DNA from 4 places in the Streptomyces sp. NPDC052301 genome. Region 4 is predicted to be linked to each of the others. Evidence: riboswitches for the same ligand, from Rfam matches in the RefSeq annotation. Region 4 holds a riboswitch; each other region holds the start of a gene.

Region 1 (4,744 bases), on a different contig from region 4:
GTCGAGCACCACCGCACCGGGATCGACGCGTTCCACACGCGCGTGGGTGCGGAGATCGGCGCCGGCGTCCGCGTACCAGGCGGCCATGGGGGCGGCGACCTCGGCGGGCAGGGCGCCGGCGAGCGGCCGGTCGGTGGCCTCCACGACGGTCACCGCGCAGCCGGCCTCGCGCGCGGCGGTGGCGAACTCGGCGCCGATCCAGCCGGCGCCGACGACCACGACGTCGTGCTGCCGGGCGAGCACCGGCCGCAGCCGCTCGGCGTCGTCCAGGGTACGCAGCAGATGCACGCCGGGCACGCCCTCGGTGCCGGGCAGCGTGACGGGTTCGGCGCCGGTGGCGAGGACCAGCACGTCGTACGGCACCGGTCCCGCCTCGGTGTCCAGCTCGTGCGCGGCTGGGCGTACGCCCAGCACCTCGCAGCCGAGCCGCAGCTCGACGCCGAGCGACTCGAAGTCGACCTCGAAGGCGGAGTCCTCGGCCTTGCCGAGCAGGACGGCCTTCGACAGCGGCGGCCGGTCGTACGGCTGGTGCGGCTCGGCGCCGATGATGGTGACGGGGCCGGTGAAGCCCTGTTCCCGCAGGGCGACCGCGGTCTGCACCCCGGCCATGCCCGCGCCGACGACGACCGCGCGCCGCGCCTGTGACGTGCCCTGTTCCGCTGTCTGCTCGCTCACCCGATCACCATAGACACGTGACGGACAGTCAGTCAGGGGGCGTGCTCGGTGACCTGTTCCACAACGCTCGTCCCGCTACCGGGCCCCGACTCCCACTGCCAGTCCTCCTCGAGTCGCACGCGACCGTCGGGCAGCTCGACGACCGTCGACAGGCAGTGCCCGGAGGCCGTCGTGCCGTCGGTCCTCAGCTGCACGTACCGGAAGTCGAGCCGGTCCCCCGCGCGCGTGCCGACCAGATGGCCGCGTACGACGTCGCCGCCCGCGTACTCGGCCCAGATCGCGCCGTCCTTCTCGTGGTACGCGAACCGGGTGCCGGTACCCACCTGACCTGGGGCTTGGTCCGCCACGGGGGCGAGGATCAGTCCGTCCAGCGAGCGGGTCACGGCGAGGGGCTCCCTTACGGGTGATGAGCGGGGCGAGCTAGGGTGGCCACCGTACAAGCACTCGCGGGAGCCCGGACGCACCGGGCTGAGAGGGAGGCTGGCGGCCTCCGACCGTACGAACCTGATCCGGGTCATGCCGGCGAAGGGAGGGGCTGGACGCCCATGCCGTCACGTACGCCCGACGTCCTCGTCATCGGGGGCGGAATCATCGGCCTGGTCACGGCCTGGCGCGCCGCGCAGCGCGGGCTCGCCACGGCCGTGGTGGACCCCGATCCCGGGGGCGGGGCCGCCCGGGTCGCGGCGGGGATGCTGGCCCCGGTCTCCGAACTGCACTACGGCGAGGAGCGGCTGCTCGCCCTGAACCTGGAGTCCGCCCGCCGCTATCCGGACTTCGCGGCCGAGCTGACCGAGCTGACCGGACACGACCTCGGCTATCGCCGCAGCGGCACCCTCGCGGTCGCGCTCGACGCCGACGACCGCGCCCACCTGCGCGAACTGCACGCCCTGCAGCAGCGCTGCGGGCTCGACTCCGAGTGGTTGTCGGGACGGGAGTGCCGGCGGCTGGAGCCGATGCTGGCGCCCGGGGTGCGCGGTGGGCTGCGGGCCGACGGCGACCACCAGATCGACCCGCGCCGGCTGGCGGCGGCCCTGGTGGCCGCGTGCGAGCGGACCGGAGTGGTGTTCCACCGGGCGTGGGCCGAGCGGCTGGACGTGGTGGCGGGCCGGGCCGCCGGGGTGACCACGGCGGACGGCACCGAGCTGCGCGCCGGGCAGGTGGTGCTCGCGGCCGGCAGCATGAGCGGGCGGCTCGCGGGTGTGCCCGAGGCCCTGCTGCCGCCGGTGCGGCCGGTCAAGGGGCAGGTGCTGCGGCTGACGGTGCCGAACCGGTTCGCGCCGTTCCTGAGCCGGACGGTGCGGGCCGTGGTCCGCGGCAGCCAGGTCTATCTGGTGCCGCGGGAGAACGGCGAGCTGGTCGTCGGCGCCACCAGCGAGGAGCTGGGCTGGGACACGACGGTCACCGCGGGCGGCGTGTACGAGCTGCTGCGCGACGCCCATGAGCTGGTGCCGGGCATCACCGAGCTGCCGCTCACCGAGACCCGGGCCGGGCTGCGCCCCGGCTCCCCCGACAACGCGCCGCTGCTGGGTCCGTCCGGCCTGGCCGGGCTGCTGCTGGCCACCGGGCACTACCGCAACGGGGTGCTGCTCACGCCCGTCACCGGGGACGTCATGGCGGAGGTGCTGGCCGGCGGTGCGCTGCCGGAGGAGGCCCGTCCGTTCACGCCGCAGCGCTTCGGCGCCGTACTTCTGGAGCAGTCCGCATGAGCATGTCCGTCACCATCTCGATCTCCGTCAACGGGGAGCGCCGGGAGATCACCCCGGGCACCGCTCTCGACGCGCTCGTGACGACCCTGACCCCGGCGCCCTCCGGGGTGGCCGCGGCCGTCAACGAGACCGTGGTCCCGCGTGCGCGGTGGGCGTCCACCGCGCTCGCGGAGGGTGATCGCGTCGAAGTCCTCACCGCCGTGCAAGGAGGCTGAGCCATGGCCGACGATTCCCTGGAGCTGGGGGGTACGACCTTCTCGTCCCGGCTGATCATGGGCACGGGCGGTGCGCCCAGCCTGGAGGTGCTGGAGCGGGCGCTGCTCGCCTCCGGTACGGAGCTGACCACGGTCGCGATGCGCCGGGTCGACCCGTCCGTGCACGGCTCGGTGCTGTCGGTGCTGCAGAGGCTGGGCATCCGGGTGCTGCCGAACACGGCGGGCTGCTTCACCGCCGGGGAGGCCGTGCTGACCGCCCGGCTGGCCCGGGAGGCGCTGGGCACGGACCTGATCAAGCTGGAGGTCATCGCCGACGAGCGGACGCTGCTGCCGGACCCGGTGGAACTGCTGGAGGCGGCCGAGACGCTGGTGGACGACGGGTTCACGGTGCTGCCGTACACCAACGACGATCCCGTGCTCGCGCGGAAGCTGGAGGACGTCGGGTGTGCGGCCGTGATGCCGCTGGGCTCGCCGATCGGGTCGGGGCTCGGGATCCGCAACCCGCACAACTTCCAGCTGATCGTGGAGCACGCGCGCGTGCCGGTGATCCTGGACGCGGGAGCCGGCACGGCCTCGGACGTGGCGCTGGCGATGGAGCTGGGCTGTGCGGGGGTGATGCTCGCCTCCGCCGTCACCCGCGCGCAGGAGCCCGAGATGATGGCCGCCGCGATGCGGCACGCGGTGGAGGCGGGCCGGCTGGCCCGGCTGGCGGGGCGGATCCCGCGACGGCACTTCGCCGAGGCCTCCTCCCCCACGGAGGGCCTCGCCCACCTGGACCCCGAACGCCCGGCCTTCTGATCACATGAGAGACAGATCGCACGAGAGTCACAGCTCTGCTGCATTCCGCTCCTCGAACGGCGCAACGCGCGGCACTGTCGGCCGCCCCTCGTAGACTCCCCTGCGTGGATACGACCCTTCAGGACCCCCTCGTCGGGCAGGTGCTCGACGGCCGCTATCGCGTCGACGCACGGATCGCGGTCGGCGGGATGGCCACGGTCTACCGGGCCCTGGACACCCGCCTCGACCGCGTCCTCGCGCTGAAGGTGATGCACCCGACGCTCGCGGCCGACGGCTCCTTCGTGGAGCGGTTCATCCGGGAGGCGAAGTCGGTCGCCCGGCTCGCCCACCCCAACGTCGTCCAGGTCTTCGACCAGGGCACCGACGGGTCGTACGTGTATCTGGCGATGGAGTACGTCGCCGGGTGCACCTTGCGGGACGTGCTGCGGGAGCGCGGCGCGCTGCAGCCGCGGGCCGCGCTGGACATCCTGGAGCCGGTGCTGGCCGCGCTCGGTGCCGCGCACCGGGCCGGTTTCGTGCACCGCGACATGAAGCCCGAGAACGTGCTGATAGGGGACGACGGCCGGGTCAAGGTCGCCGACTTCGGACTGGTGCGGTCGGTGGACACGGTGACCAGTACGACGGGTGCCGTGCTCGGGACCGTGTCGTACCTGGCGCCCGAGCAGATCGAGCAGGGCACCGCCGACCCGCGGGTCGACGTGTACGCGTGCGGTGTCGTGCTCCACGAGATGCTGACGGGCGGGAAGCCGCACTCCGGGGACTCCCCCGCGCAGGTGCTCTACAAGCACATCCACGAGGACGTGCCGCCGCCCTCGGCGCTGGTGCCGGGGCTGCCGTACGAGCTGGACGAGCTGGTCGCGGCGGCCGCCGCGCGCACCGCGGACGCCCGGCCGCAGGACGCCGTGGCGCTGCTCGCCCTGGTGCGCGCGGCCCGCGAGGCGCTGAGCGACGCACAGCTGGACGCGCTGCCGCCGCAGGCGCTGACCGCGGACCATGACAACGCCGAGGACCGGACGAGCGTGATTCCGCGCTCGCTGACCTCCCCCGTGCTCGGCTTCGCCGGCGCGGGGGGACCCTCGTCCCGCCCACTGCCCGTGGGCGGGGAGGAGCCAGCCGACGGCGTCCAGCGCACCAGCCGGCTCCAGGCCCCGCCCGTGCCGGCCCGAAGGCCGCGGCGCCTGATGCCGGCGGTCGTCGTCGCCGTGCTGCTGGTGTTCGGCCTGGGTGCCGGGGTCTGGTACATCAACTCCGGCCAGTTCACGAAGGTGCCGCCGCTGCTGTCGAAGACCGAGGCACAGGCGAGGGCACGGCTGAAGGCGGCCGGGCTGGAGGCCGGGCGGGTCAAGCGCG
Region 2 (4,744 bases), on a different contig from region 4:
CAGATCGACGGGGCGGGTGGTGTTCTTGATGGTGAGATCGCCGGTCATGCGGTAGACGTCGGTGCCCGCGAGGCCCACGGACGTGCTCGTGAAGGTCATCCGCGGGTAGGTCGCCGCATCGAGGAACTGCCGGCCGACCACATGGGCGTCCCGCTGTTCCACACCGGTGTCGACACTGGCCGTGTACAGCACGATGTCGGCGCGGGAACGGACCGGGTCGCGGCCGTCGAAATAGAGGCGGCTCTCGTACTCCGCGAAGGCACCGCGCACCGTCGTCACCATCGCGTGCCGCACGGAGAACCCGATCCTGCTGTGCGCGGGATCGATCAGCCACTCGCCGGTGAGGTCCGCCAGGCCGGGATCGGGCAGTACGGCGGTACCGGTGCCCGCCGGCGCGGCGGTCGCCACGGGGGCGGCGGACGGCTGCGTGCGTCGGTGGAAGGAGTTGCGGCCGAAAAGGTTCATGGCTCATCTGGTTACGCGAGGGCCGGAGCCCGCGACAAGCCCCGACCAGGAAACCCGACCGTTCGTCAGCAGAACTTCACAGCTCACCGGTGGCGTGAGCGTGTCGCGTGGCATGCCGTCGGGCGCCCTCCGCAGCCCGCGCGGTGCGGGTCCGTGCCGCGGGCATGGGCGAAAAACGATCTCCCGCATCTGCCGAGGCCACGCCAGAATGACCGCATGGGGGAATCCACCGTGCGCACAGCGTTCCGTCTGGCGTTCACCGACTACCAGCAGGATCCGGACGACAGCGACGTCCTTCGCCGAGCGGTCACGGTCCAAGCCGACCGGATCACCTTCGACGACGGCCACCTGAACCTCTGGCTCGCAGGCACCCACGTCGCAGGGTTCCCGCTGGACATCATCGACTCCGTCTGTCCTCAGGGCGAGTCCGGCAGGCGGCGGGAGTCGCCGGAAGAGCTGCGGGCTCGCTACCCGCAGATGGGCAACCCCTGGTCGGCGGAGGACGACGCACGCCTCCTCGTGCTCTACCAGCAGGGCGAGCGCGACTACGACACCCTCGGGAAGCAGTTCGGCCGCAAGCCCAGCGCCATCCGGTCGCGCCTGGCCAAGCTCGGCCTGGAAAGCCTCGCCTGACAGCCGACGCTGTCCCGCTGATCCGCAAGACCGGCAACGATCTGTGGGCCCTGCCCGGTGTGGCACCGAACCGGGCCCCTCGATGCGCATGCGGATCGGGCACGCCGAAAGACCGGCATCCCTGCCATTCACTGGGGCGACGCCCATCTCGAACCCGACCGCACCTTCACGTGGCCTTGCAGGGAACAGCTCCCGGTCGCTCCGGAGCAGGTGGAATGACGGGCGAGAGCGCCGCCACCCGGACACATCCGGCCGACGGCTGACCGAGTCCTGGGCCGTCCCTGGGCCGTGCGAGGCAGACCAACGCTGACAGTAGGCACCCGCGGGTGACCACCCGCACCCCGCTCTGGCCTGGGTCCCCAGAGTTGATCTGCCACACTGGAAGGGTTATGCCTGCACCCGGAGAACTCACTTTCGTCGCCCCGCGCGGAGCCAAGAAGCCGCCGCGGCATCTCGCCGATCTCTCGCCCGCCGAGCGCAAGGACGCCGTGGCCGAGGTCGGGGAGAAGCCGTTCCGTGCCAAGCAGCTCTCGCAGCACTACTTCGCGCGGTACGCGCACGACCCGGAGGAGTGGACCGACATCCCCGCCGGGTCGCGCGGCAGGCTGCAGGAAGCGCTGTTCCCGGAGCTGATGACCGTCGTACGGCATCTGTCCACCGACGAGGGGACGACCCGTAAGACGCTGTGGCGGCTGTTCGACGGGACCCTCGTGGAGTCCGTGCTGATGCGGTACCCGGACCGGGTCACCATGTGCATCAGCTCGCAGGCCGGATGCGGGATGAACTGCCCGTTCTGCGCCACCGGGCAGGCCGGGCTGGACCGGAACCTGTCCACCGCCGAGATCGTCCACCAGATCGTCGACGGGATGCGGGCGCTCAGGGACGGAGAGGTGCCCGGCGGGCCCGCGCGGCTGTCCAACATCGTCTTCATGGGGATGGGTGAGCCGCTCGCCAACTACAAGCGGGTCGTCGGTGCGATCCGGGCGCTCACCGATCCCACGCCGGACGGGCTGGGTCTGTCCCAGCGCGGGATCACCGTGTCCACCGTCGGGCTCGTGCCGGCCATCCACCGGTTCGCCGACGAGGGCTTCAAGTGCCGGCTCGCGATCTCCCTGCACGCCCCCGACGACGAGCTGCGCGACACCCTCGTCCCCGTGAACACGCGGTGGAAGGTGCGCGAGGTGCTGGACGCCGGGTTCGAGTACGTCGAGAAGAGCGGGCGGCGGCTGTCGATCGAGTACGCGCTCATTCGCGACATCAACGACCAGGCGTGGCGCGGTGACCGGCTCGGCCGGCTGCTCAAGGGCAAGCCCGTGCACGTCAATCTCATTCCGCTGAACCCGACGCCGGGCTCGAAGTGGACCGCCTCGCGGCCCGAGGACGAGAAGGCGTTCGTGGAGGCCATCGCGGCCCATGGTGTGCCCGTCACCATCCGGGACACCCGTGGTCAGGAGATCGACGGAGCCTGTGGTCAGCTCGCGGCCACCGAGCGGTAATCTTGCCGGGTCCACACATCTTCATATTCCGACAGGGGAGCGCCACAGCGCTGAGAGTGCGGCGGACAGGGCCGCAGACCCTCTGAACCTCGCCCAGGTCATTCTGGGTAGGGAGTTCGGTCATCACTCAAGCTGTTGCGCCCTGCCCGGCCTCTTCGTTGGGAAGGCCGGGCAGGGCCGCGTCTCTTCCTGGCCAACCCCAGGAGGACATCCAGTGCAGAACAAGACCTTCGTGGCCGTGGCGGTCGGGCTCGGCCTGATCAGCCTGTCCGCGTGCGGTTCCGTCGAGAGCAAGTCGTCCGCGGACTCCAGGACCGTGACCCTGGTCAGCCACAACTCGTGGGCCGTCTCCAAGAACGTGCAGCGCGACTTCGAGAAGCAGTCCGGCTACAAGCTCAGGGTCCTCGACGACGGCGACGCCGGCCAGGCCGTCAACAAGGCCATCCTGACCAAGGACAACCCGCAGGGCGACGTCTTCTTCGGCGTCGACAACACCCTGCTCTCCCGCGCCCTCGACAATGGGCTGTTCCAGCCGTACACGGCCAAGGGCCTCGACAAGGTCGGCGCCCCGTACCAACTGGACAAGGACGAGCACCGGGTCACGCCCGTCGACTACGGCGACATCTGCGTCAACTACGACAAGGCCTGGTTCAGCAAGCACAAGCTGACCCCGCCGCAGACCTTCGCCGACCTGGCCGAGCCGCAGTACAAGAACCTCCTCGTCACCGAGAACGCGGCGACCTCCTCGCCCGGTCTCGGCTTCCTGCTCGGCAGCGCCGCGCAGTTCGGGGACGACGGGTGGCAGGACTACTGGAAGAAGCTCAAGGCCAACGGCGTCAAGGTGGTCGACGGCTGGGAGCAGGCCTACTCCCAGGAGTTCTCCGGCTCCACCGGGGGCAAGAAGGCCGGCGGCGACCGCCCGCTCGTGGTGTCGTACGCCTCCTCGCCGCCCGCCGAGGTGCTCTATGCCAAGAAGCGGCCCGGCACCGCCCCGACCGGCGTCGCCACCGCCACCTGCTTCCGGCAGATCGAGTTCGCCGGACTGCTCGGCAACGCGCGGAACCCCAAGGGTGCCAAGGCGTTCATCGACTTCCTGATCTCCAAGGAGTTCCAGGAGGACATGCCGCTGAACATGTACGTCTACCCGGTGGTGCGGGGCGCCGAGGTGCCCGCCGAGTTCACCGAGTACGGCCCGGCCGCCCGGCACCCCGAGACCATGGCGCCCGGCAGGATCGCCGCCAACCGTGACCAGTGGGTCAAGTCGTGGACCTCGCTCGTACTGAAGTAGCGGACCGGAAGGGCCGTACGGGGAGCGCGGCGCGGCTCGGGCTCATGGCCCTGCCCGTCGCGTTCTTCGCGCTGTTCTTCGCCTGGCCCGTCGCCGCCATCGTCGCCCGCGGGCTGAAGGTCGACGGCGCCTGGCAGTTCGGGCGGATCGCGGACGTGGTCATGCAGCCGGACATCCGGCACGTGCTGTGGTTCACCACCTGGCAGGCGCTCGCCTCCACCGCGCTGACCCTGGTGCTCGCGCTGCCCGCCGCCTACGTGTTCGCCCGCCTCGACTTCCCCGGCAAGCAGCTGCTGCGGGCCGTGGTCACCGTGCCGTTCGTGCTGCCGACCGTCGTCGCGGGCAGCGCCTTCCTGGCCCTGGTCGGGCACGGCGGGCTGCTGGACCAGCTGTGGGGCGTACGGCTGGACACCACGGTGTGGGCGATCCTGACGGCCCACGTCTTCTTCAACTACGCGGTCGTCGTACGGACCGTGGGCGGGCTGTGGGCCCAGCTCGACCCCCGCCAGGAGGAGGCCGCCCGGATGCTGGGCGCCTCGCCGGTACGAGCCTGGCGGAAGGTGACCCTGCCCGCGCTCGCGCCCGCCGTGGCCGCTGCCGCGCTGATGGTGTTCCTGTTCACCTTCACCTCCTTCGGCGTCGTGCAGATCCTCGGCGGCCCCACCTTCTCCACCCTCGAGGTGGAGATCTACCGGCAGACCTCCGAGGTCTTCGATCTGTCGACGGCCGCCGTCCTCACCCTCGTCCAGTTCGTCGCCGTCGGCGCGATCCTCGTCGTGCACGCCTGGACCGTACGGCGGCGGGAGAGCGCCCTGCGGCTCGTCGCCCCGGAGTCGACCGCGCGCCGGCCGCGCGGCGCCGG
Region 3 (4,744 bases), on a different contig from region 4:
GTGCGCACGATCTCCTCGGCCACCAGTTCGCTGTCGGCCACGGTTCCCACACTGCTCTGAGCGATCGAGAACAGCAGCAGCAACGGCAGCGCGGCACCGGCGTAGGCGAGGACGAGGGTGTTCACCACCGACGCGATGTGGTCGCGGCCGATGCGGATGCCCGCCCGGTACAGACCGCGCCAGCCCATCGTCGGATTGGCCTCGTGCAGCTCCCAGACGGCTGACGTCTGGGTCACGGTCACGTCGTCCAGGACGCCGAGCGAACCGATGATGACGCCGGCCAGCAGCAGACCGCTCATGTCGATCGACGGATACAGGCCGTGGATCAGCCCGGTGTTGTCGTCCGTGTTGCCGGTCAGCGCGGCCCAGCCGATGAACCGGGAGCCGAGCACGCCGATCAGAGACAGCGAGATCAGCGTGCCGAGCACCGCCACCGACGTACGGGCCGACAGGCCGTGGCACATGTACAACGCGATCAGCATGATGGCGCTCGATCCGACCACCGCCACGAGAAGCGGGTTCGAGCCCTGCAGGATCGCCGGCAGGATGAACAGGGTCAGCACCAGGAAGCTCACGGCCAGTGCCACGAGTGCCATGACACCGCGCATCCTGCCCACCACGACGACGGCGACCGCGAAGATCCCGGCGAGCAGCGCCATGGGGAACTTCCGGTTCACATCGGTCACCGCGTACTGGAGGTCCTTGGGCGCCGAGGGCTCGTAGGCGACCACGACCTTCTCACCCTGGTGCAACTGCCGGGACTGGTCGGGTTGCACGATCTCGGTGAACGTACGGCCCTGGTCCTTGCCGGTGTCGACCCGGACGGTCGCCTTCCTGCAGGTGCCGTCGGCCTGTTGCCCCGCCGAGGTGCCCTCGGCGGTGGAGGTGTCACCGGTCGAGGTGCCACCGGAGGCGTTCACCGACTTGCAGCTCACCTCCACCACCCTGGTCACCGTGGCCTGTTGTGTCTGCCGGTCGAAGCCGACGCCGGTGCGCTTGTGCGAGGGCGCTCCCCCGGGCCACAGCACCATCAGACCGGCCACCACCGCCACGGTGAACGGGACCAGGATTGCGGCGATCACCTTGCGCAGGTGCCGGGAGACGGGCGCTGCGGGCCCATGGCTGTGGCTGTGGCCGTGCGCATGCCCGTGCCCGGACGTCTGCGCGTGCCCGGACGTCTGCGCGTCGCTTTCGTCCCGCGCTGAGCCTTCCCGATGGCGCGGTTCGGGAGGCTGGTACGGGTACTGCTCCATCCTGGTCACCGCCAGATCATCGCAACAACGGCAGGGGGCCCACTGTTCACCGCGCCACACATGACGCTAGCGTGGAGGCACCTTTGCACACGCGGGAGCTCGGAGCACCGGGCTGAGAGGGCGCTGACCTCCGTAGAAGCGATGTTTCACGTGGAACCAGCGAGGGTCCACGCACAACATCGAACGACGGAAACCGCTGCGTCGACCGCCGAACCTGTTACCGGGTAATGCCGGCGTAGGGAGTAGGTCTGATGACCAACAAGGACGCACGCACGCCTGCCTCTGTTCAGGACGACACGTCCCAGGAGGCCGGGAAGTCCATCGGCTGGCACAAGGCGTATGTCGAGGGATCGCGCCCCGACCTGCGCGTGCCGGTCCGTCAGGTGCACCTCACCAACGGGCAGTCGGTCACGCTGTACGACACGTCGGGCCCGTACACCGATCCGCTCGTTGACACCGACGTCCGCAGGGGTCTGCCACCGCTGCGGGATAACTGGATCATCGCCCGTGGCGACACCGAGGAGTACGCGGGCCGTCCCGTCCGTCCCGAGGACGACGGGATCAAGCACACCTCGCCGCGCGGCGGCCTGCGGAATCTGGACGCGGTCTTCCCCGGACGGCCGCGCCAGCCGCGCCGGGGCCGTGACGGCCAGGCGGTGACGCAGCTCGCGTACGCCCGCCGAGGTGAGATCACGCCGGAGATGGAGTACGTGGCCGTCCGGGAGAACGTCTCTCCCGAGGTGGTCCGCGACGAGATCGCGGCGGGCCGGGCCGTACTGCCGGCCAACGTCAACCACCCGGAGATCGAGCCGATGATCATCGGCAAGCGGTTTCTGGTGAAGGTGAACGCCAACATCGGCAACTCCGCGGTGACCTCCTCCATCGAGGAGGAGGTCGAGAAGATGACCTGGGCGACCCGCTGGGGCGCCGACACGGTCATGGACCTCTCCACCGGCCGCAACATCCACACCACCCGTGAGTGGGTGCTGCGGAACTCCCCCGTCCCCATCGGCACGGTGCCGCTCTACCAGGCCCTGGAGAAGGTCGACGGCAAGGCCGAGGAACTGACCTGGGAGATCTACAAGGACACCGTCATCGAGCAGGCCGAGCAGGGCGTGGACTACATGACCGTCCATGCGGGCGTCCGGCTGCCGTACGTGCCGCTCACCGCCAACCGCAAGACCGGCATCGTCTCGCGCGGTGGCTCGATCATGGCCGCATGGTGCCTGGCGCACCACAAGGAATCGTTCCTGTACGAGAACTTCGAGGAGCTCTGCGAGATCCTCGCCGCCTATGACGTCACCTACTCGCTCGGTGACGGCCTCAGGCCCGGCTCGATCGCGGACGCCAACGACGAGGCTCAGTTCGCGGAGTTGAGGACGCTCGGGGAACTCAACCGCATCGCCAAGCGTTTCAACGTACAGACCATGATCGAGGGCCCGGGCCACGTCCCGATGCACAAGATCAAGGAGAACATCGACCTTCAGCAGGAGATCTGCGATGAGGCTCCGTTCTATACGCTCGGCCCGCTGACCACGGACATCGCGCCGGCGTACGACCACATCACCTCCGGCATCGGCGCGGCGATGATCGCCTGGTGGGGCACGGCGATGCTCTGCTACGTCACGCCCAAGGAGCACCTGGGCCTGCCCAACCGGGACGACGTCAAGACCGGCGTCATCACCTACAAGATCGCGGCGCACGCAGCCGACCTCGCCAAGGGACACCCGGGTGCCCAGGAGTGGGACGACGCACTGTCCGACGCCCGCTTCGAGTTCCGGTGGGAGGATCAGTTCAACCTCGCCCTCGACCCGGACACGGCACGCGAGTTCCACGACGAGACGCTCCCGGCGGAGCCCGCCAAGACGGCTCATTTCTGCTCCATGTGCGGTCCGAAGTTCTGCAGCATGAAGATCTCGCAGGACATCCGCCGCGAGCACGGTGGCAGCCGGTCCGACATCGAGGCGGGCATGGCCCAGAAGTCGAAGGAGTTCGCCGAGGCGGGGAACCGGGTCTACCTGCCGATCACGGACTGAGGTCCGGGCGTAAACGGTCCGCGTCTTCCAGTCGGCGCGACGGCACGACGGGAAGCGCGGGCCAGGTCGGCCGGTCGTGTGGCACGCCCGGCCGGGGCTCATGCCGCACCGGGGCACTAGCCGTCACTCGGGCTGGTGCTCCGGGCCGCCGAAGTCCGGGCTCGAGTAGTCCGGACTGGTGAAGCTCGGCCGGCCGGAGGCGGTGCCGTCGTCGGGGCTGCTGAAGCCGGGGCGGTCGTAGCCCAGGCGCGGCATGCGGCCGGTCGGGGCCGTCGGGGTCGTGCGGTGCAGGGCGGCGGGATCGGGCTCGGCGAGTGCCTCGCGGAGGAACGGCACGATGCCGCGCTCCAGCAGGGCGTCCCGCCAGGCGTCCCGGGCCCTTCTCAGCTCCTGGTGCGCCGCGTCCACCGACTGCGCCTGAGCCGAGCTGTTGTTGCGCAGCGCGGTGAGGAGCAGCCCGACGGCGGCGACGAGGATCGCCGCCGCGGTCACACCGCCGAACACCCAGCCGGCGGTGAGCATGGTCTGGGCGAAGGTCTGTCCGGGGGCCAGCATCTTCAGGATGTAGCCCACGAGCAGAAAGATCGCCGCCGCGGTGCCGGAGAGGACGGGAGCCAGGACGGCGATGACCGCGATGGCACCCGCGCCGGTGCTCTCGGCGGCCTCGCCGAGGGTGCCGGCGAGCCCCGCCATGGTGGAGCCGGGGTCGGACACAGGGGAGGTGTCGGTGGTCGACGGGGCGGCCATAGCCGGGTGGCGAAGTTCCTCACGGACCTTCACATAGTGCTGGTACTCGGCCGCCGCGGCCGCCGTGATCAGAGCGGAGGCGTTGAGTGCCATGGTGCGCAGTTGCTCGGGGTTGAGCCGCTGTCCGACAGCGGCCAGTTCCGGTCGGTGTGGTGCGGAGCGCAGCGCCTCATCGAGGACCCGCTCGAACTCCTGGCGGTCCTCGCTCTGCAGGTGCTGCGGAACGCTGTTCATGTGCATCCCCCGATGCTCCGTAGGGCTTGGGGCTCGCACGCCGGCGAGCCGTCGGGCAGAAACGGAGGGGAGCCTGCTACGGATAAGCCGATGGTAGAGCCGTGACGGCACGTGGTGACAGGGGAATGCCGGAAATTGCGTTCCGGCCTGCGTGTACTCCGCCGGGGGACGCCTGCCCCGGGAACGGTCAGTTATCCAGGGGAAGTTGCTGGACCAGCAGCTTTCCGGCCATGGTCACTCCGCCGTCCATGGCGATGGCGAGCCCGTCGGCGTAGACGTGGGGTCCGTCGACGACCGGGCCGGTGCCCTCCTCGTCGTCCTCGGAGCCGACCTCACCGAGCAGGTAGGGAATCGGGCTGTGACCGTGAACGATACGGGTGCCGCCGTACGTATCGAGGAGGGAGCGCACGGCGTCGGCACCGCCCTCGTCGCGGAAGGAGAAGCGCTTGGTGAACTTGCGGAACAGGTCCCAGC
Region 4 (4,744 bases):
CCTTCACGGCCCGTCAGGTGGAACGGCTGCGGCCGCGCATCGAGGAGCTGACGGCGGGCCTCCTCGACGACCTCGGCCGGGCCGCCGCCGAGAACCCGGACGGCATCGCGGACCTGCGCACCCACTTCGCGCTCCCGCTCCCGTTGAGCGTCATCTGCGAGCTGCTCGGCGTGGACCCCGAGCACCGCGACCGGCTGCACGACCTGACCTACACGGTGGTCATCGCCACCGACACCACCCCGGCGGAGGTGATGGCCGCCGTGGGCGAACTCGTCGAGCTGCTCGGCACGATCGCGGCCGCCCGCCGGGCCGCCCCCGGCGACGACCTGACGAGCGCCCTGATAGCCGCCCGCGAGGACGGCGGCGACCGCCTCAGCGAGGCCGAACTCATCGGTACGATGCGCCTGATGCTGGTCGCCGGCCATGAGACCACCCTCAACCTGATCAGCAATGCCGTACGGGCGCTGTGCACCCACCGTGACCAGCTGGCACTGGTCCTGGAGGGCAGGGCCACCTGGTCGGACGTGGTGGACGAAACACTGCGCTGGGACGGCCCGGTCAGCTGGTTCCCCTTCCGCTACCCCACCCGCGACCTGGCCCTCGGCGGCACCGTGATCCCGCAGGGCACCCCGGTCCTCGCCGGCTACACCGCCGCCGGGCGCGACGAGGCCTTCCACGGCCCGGACGCCGACCGCTTCGACGTCACCCGGCCCGGCGTGGCCCGGCACCTCTCCTTCGGCCAAGGCGCGCACTACTGCGTGGGCGCCCCGCTCGCCCGCCTCGAGGCCACGATCGCACTGGAACGGCTCTTCACCCGCTTCCCGGACCTCGACCTCGCCGTCCCCGAGGGCCGACTCCCCCGCCAGCGCAGCTTCATCGGCAACAGCGTCGAAGCGCTCCCGGTCCGCCCTCAGCGCCCGGTCCGGCGCTGAGGAGCGGCACGAGCCGGCGACAGCCCGACGCCGGCCTTCCGCGCCTGCCGGAGAAGCCGCCTCGGACTCTTGCGCCCCCGCAGCACCGCATCGGACAGCCTCCTCGAAAGCACCGCTTCAGCGGGGCCGGCTCCGCGGGCGGGTCCGATACGGCGCAGCATCGTCAGGAAGGCGATCCGGCTGCGGGAGTCGTCGTCGCGCAAGCGGCGTCCCGGCCGGCCGGCCGGGACGCCGGAGATCATTACGGCGCGACCCTCGGCGAACCGGACCCGGGTGAGGGGACCGATTCAGCTGCCCTCGACGACGCCGGAGGCCGCGATCTCCACCTTGCCCTTCGGGGCGCCGGACTGCGAGCCCAGCGACTCGATCTGGTCGACGAGGTCCTGGCCCTCGACAACCTCGCCGAAGACGACGTGCTTGCCGTCGAGCCAGGGGGTGAGGACGGTGGTGATGAAGAACTGCGAGCCGTTGGAGTTGGGGCCGGCGTTCGCCATGGACAGCAGGTACTTGCGGTCGTGCTTCAGCTCGAAGTTCTCGTCCTCGAACTTCTCGCCGTAGATGCTCTTGCCACCGGTGCCGTCGTGGCGGGTGAAGTCACCGCCCTGCAGCATGAACTGGGGGATGATGCGGTGGAAGCCCGAGCCGGCGTAGCCGTAGCCGTTCTGGCCGGTGGCCAGTTCACGGAAGTTGCGCGCGGTCTTCGGTACGACCTCGTCGAAGAGGTTGAAGACGATGCGGCCGGCCGGGGCGCCGTTGATGCTGATGTCGAAGTAGACGTTGCTCATGGGGTTCATCCTGTCACCCTTGTTGCCGGACACGCCGAAAGGGGCCCCGTTCATCGCACGTGCCGGATGAGCTGAGCTCCGGGTGCGGTGCGATCGTACGGCCGGACGCGGCTGCGCCCTGTGCGGGACGAGCCCGGACGACGTTCCGGTTCCGGCTCGGGTGACGCCCTGCCGTGACCGCCACTCCCACCGGTCAGGAGCCTGCAGGGCACGACGTGCGCGCCCTGCAGGCAGGCCTCGTACGTCGCGGTGTCGCACGACGAAGACGGCGAGTGCGACGGTGACCGACGGCCGGAGCGCGTACACGAGGCACGAGCCGGAGACCGTGGCGGTGTAGCCCAGGGACCCGGGTCCCGGGCTCCACTTCTGGACCAGGCGCCTCCAGGCGGCCGACACCATCGCTCTCCTGCCGTGTATTCGACGCTGTCGGCGGTCAGCTCCATGAAGGCCGCCTCCAGGGAGGCGGCGCGGGTGGTCAGCTCGCTCAGCCGGATGGCGTTCTCGAAGGCGAGCGCCCCGATCCGGTCCGCTGGGAGCCCGGACCCGGCGAGCCGGCGTCGGCCGCGCCCACCGGCTCGACCGAGGCGCCCGCCGCGGTCAGCACGGCTGCCATCTCGGCGACGTGCGGTGTCCCCACCAGAACGCTGCTGCCGGTGCTACGGGCTGCGAAGTCGCGTACCGGCTGCGGCGAAGAGGCGGCCCCGGCCGATGACGACCAACTGGTCGGCGGTGTTCTCCATCTCTGACATCAGGTGGCTGGAGAGGAGGACCGTGCGCCCCTCGTCGGCGGGCGCCGGAAGAGCGGGCGCACCCGGAGCACGCCCTCCGGGTCCATGCCGTTGATCGGCTCGTCGAACATGAGCACGGGTGGGTCCCCGATCAGGACGGTGGCGAGGCCCAGCCGCTGCTTCATGCCGAGGAAGACTCCGCCGATGCAGCGGCTCGCCGCCCGGCCGTCCCGCGTCCGTGGTCGCGCGGTGCCACACGCCCCGTCCCGTCCCGGCAGGAACCGGTCACCGGTCCGGGCTATTCTGGCCGGCGTACCTGGACACGGGGTGCCCCCGCACGGGGGCTGAGATCACACCCGTTGAACCTGAACCAGTTAGGACTGGCGGAGGGATGTCGTATGTCGTTGCCGTATGCCCATGAAGAGACGGCCGTCGCCGAGGCGCGGCGGGTCTTCGACGGCCGGATGCCGACGGCCCCCGGCGATCTGCGGGTGGAGGCGCGCGGCATCACGCCGGTGCCCGAGAACGCTCGCTACGGCAGCCCCCGGCGCCTGTTCACCGTGTGGTTCGCCCCCAACCTGACGATGACCGGCGTGTTCACCGGCACGGTCGGGGCGGTCCTCGGTCTGGACTTCGCCACCGCGCTGCTCGCCGTGGTGCTCGGCACCCTGCTCGGTGCGGTGCCCACGGCCTACCTGGGGACCTGGGGCAGCCAGACCGGGGCGGGCCAGCTGCCGCTGGCGAGGCTGGCCTTCGGACGGGCCGTCGCTCTGCCGGGCACCCTGCAGTGGCTGTCGTCGATCGCCTGGGACGCGCTGATCGGTCTGTTCGGCGGGGACGCGCTGGCCCAGCTGTTCGGCTGGCCGTTCTGGTTGGGGGTCCTGGTGATGCTGGCGGCCCAGGGGGCGCTGGGCGTGATCGGATACGAGGCGATCCACCGCCTGCAGACCGTGATGACCTTCGCGCTCGCCGCCTCGCTCGTCGCGTTGGCGGTGAAACTCGGGCACGGCACCCAGCCCGCGACGGCCGCGACCGTGCACGGCGCCGACCGGGCGGGTGCGTTCGTTCTGACCTGCACCGTCGCATTGAGTCTCGCCCTCTCGTGGGCCCCGTACGCCAGCGACTTCAGCCGCTACCTGCCCCGGACGGCGTCCCGTCCGCGCATGTTCTGGTACACCCTGCTCGGTGTCGGCGTGTCCTTCGTGGCGGTGCAGGCGCTCGGCCTGTGGGGCGCCGCCCAGTTCACCGACCAGACCGCCCGGGGCGTGGACCGGCTGCTCGGCGGCGGCGCGCTCGGCGCGTTCGGACTCCTCGCCGTCGCTCTCGCGGCCCTGTGCAGCAACGCCATGAACGACTACAGCGGGTCACTGGCGCTGCAGACCGTCGGCGTGCGGCTGCCGCGGCCGGTGGCCGCCGGGCTCGCCGCGGTGCTCGGTTTCCCGCTCGTGCTGTGGATGCACGCCGCCGACACCACCGCCCGCTTCCAGAACGTACTGCTGTTCGTCGGCTACTGGATCCCCGCGTTCGTCGCGGTCGTGATCGTCGACTGGGTGGTCCGCGCGCGGGCGCGCGGCGGCCGCCCGATCGACCTGACGGCGGAAGAGGCGGAGTCGCAGCCGTGGTGGCCGGCTCTCACGGCGTTCATCGTCGGTTTCGCCGTTGCGGTGCCGTTCATGAGCACCAGCCTGTACGTGGGCCCGGTCGCCCGGGCCCTGCACGGCGCCGACCTCGCCTACCCCGTGGCGTTCCTCGCGGCCTTGCTCGTCTACGCGCCGTTGCGTGTACGGCCCCGGGCCTGACCTCTGTCGATACAACGGCGTGGCCGTCCTGATCCTCGTCCGCTCCTCAAGAGCGGCGGCTCTCGTCAGTCCAGGATCGCGGCGACGCCGCGGCGGCGAAGGCCGGCCAGCCCGTCCGACATGACCTTGATCTGCTCCGGGGAGTGACCGGCCCAGCCCTTGAGCTCCGAGACGATGCGTACCGGCTCGCGTGTGCGATAGGAGCGAGTGGGGTTGCCCGGGAACTTCTTGTCGGTGATGTTGGGATCGTCCTCGAGATCGCCGGTCGGCTCCACCACGGGGAACCACAGGGCAGGGCCCACGCCCCCTCGCAGGCGCAGTCCGAACTGGGGTGGGCCCTCGCGTCACCTTCGCCAGAACAGGTGGTGCGTCACGCCGCCCGGGCTCGGCACCACCTCCAGGTGGAACCGGTCGAGCAGTTCATCGGGGGACTCCCACAGCCGTAGTCCGGAGCCGAGCTCCACCGGCGAGACCGCCACGTGCATGGTGTCGACGAGGTC

What was found. Region 4 has a riboswitch for thiamine pyrophosphate ahead of ACIHEJ_RS38140 (purine-cytosine permease family protein). Riboswitches for the same ligand answer to the same signal wherever they lie in the genome.
Region 1: linked by a shared signal. The riboswitch ahead of thiO (glycine oxidase ThiO) and the one ahead of ACIHEJ_RS38140 (purine-cytosine permease family protein) in region 4 are both predicted to bind thiamine pyrophosphate.
Region 2: linked by a shared signal. The riboswitch ahead of ACIHEJ_RS27185 (thiamine ABC transporter substrate binding subunit) and the one ahead of ACIHEJ_RS38140 (purine-cytosine permease family protein) in region 4 are both predicted to bind thiamine pyrophosphate.
Region 3: linked by a shared signal. The riboswitch ahead of thiC (phosphomethylpyrimidine synthase ThiC) and the one ahead of ACIHEJ_RS38140 (purine-cytosine permease family protein) in region 4 are both predicted to bind thiamine pyrophosphate.

What each region holds. Positions count from the first base shown of each region.
Region 1 is NZ_JBIUBE010000004.1:365,309-370,052, reverse strand. Features, by position in the region: gene ACIHEJ_RS12675 (NAD(P)/FAD-dependent oxidoreductase) at 1-675, opposite strand, end outside; gene ACIHEJ_RS12670 (hypothetical protein) at 708-1,058, opposite strand; TPP riboswitch at 1,112-1,223, shown strand; gene thiO (glycine oxidase ThiO) at 1,221-2,381, shown strand; gene thiS (sulfur carrier protein ThiS) at 2,396-2,596, shown strand; gene ACIHEJ_RS12655 (thiazole synthase) at 2,600-3,394, shown strand; gene pknB (Stk1 family PASTA domain-containing Ser/Thr kinase) at 3,499-4,744, shown strand, end outside.
Region 2 is NZ_JBIUBE010000010.1:118,453-123,196, reverse strand. Features, by position in the region: gene ACIHEJ_RS27200 (YceI family protein) at 1-465, opposite strand, end outside; gene ACIHEJ_RS27195 (hypothetical protein) at 682-1,098, shown strand; gene rlmN (23S rRNA (adenine(2503)-C(2))-methyltransferase RlmN) at 1,488-2,594, shown strand; TPP riboswitch at 2,618-2,726, shown strand; gene ACIHEJ_RS27185 (thiamine ABC transporter substrate binding subunit) at 2,809-3,882, shown strand; gene ACIHEJ_RS27180 (ABC transporter permease) at 3,927-4,744, shown strand, end outside.
Region 3 is NZ_JBIUBE010000011.1:201,229-205,972, forward strand. Features, by position in the region: gene ACIHEJ_RS28810 (YibE/F family protein) at 1-1,253, opposite strand, end outside; TPP riboswitch at 1,335-1,512, shown strand; gene thiC (phosphomethylpyrimidine synthase ThiC) at 1,505-3,289, shown strand; gene ACIHEJ_RS28820 (hypothetical protein) at 3,413-4,276, opposite strand; gene ACIHEJ_RS28825 (metallophosphoesterase) at 4,458-4,744, opposite strand, start outside.
Region 4 is NZ_JBIUBE010000022.1:60,044-64,787, reverse strand. Features, by position in the region: gene ACIHEJ_RS38155 (cytochrome P450) at 1-932, shown strand, start outside; gene ACIHEJ_RS38150 (peptidylprolyl isomerase) at 1,220-1,717, opposite strand; partial or broken gene ACIHEJ_RS38145 (ABC transporter ATP-binding protein) at 2,119-2,666, opposite strand; TPP riboswitch at 2,759-2,854, shown strand; gene ACIHEJ_RS38140 (purine-cytosine permease family protein) at 2,844-4,244, shown strand; partial or broken gene ACIHEJ_RS38135 (NAD(+)--rifampin ADP-ribosyltransferase) at 4,310-4,522, opposite strand; gene ACIHEJ_RS38130 (dihydrofolate reductase family protein) at 4,589-4,744, opposite strand, start outside.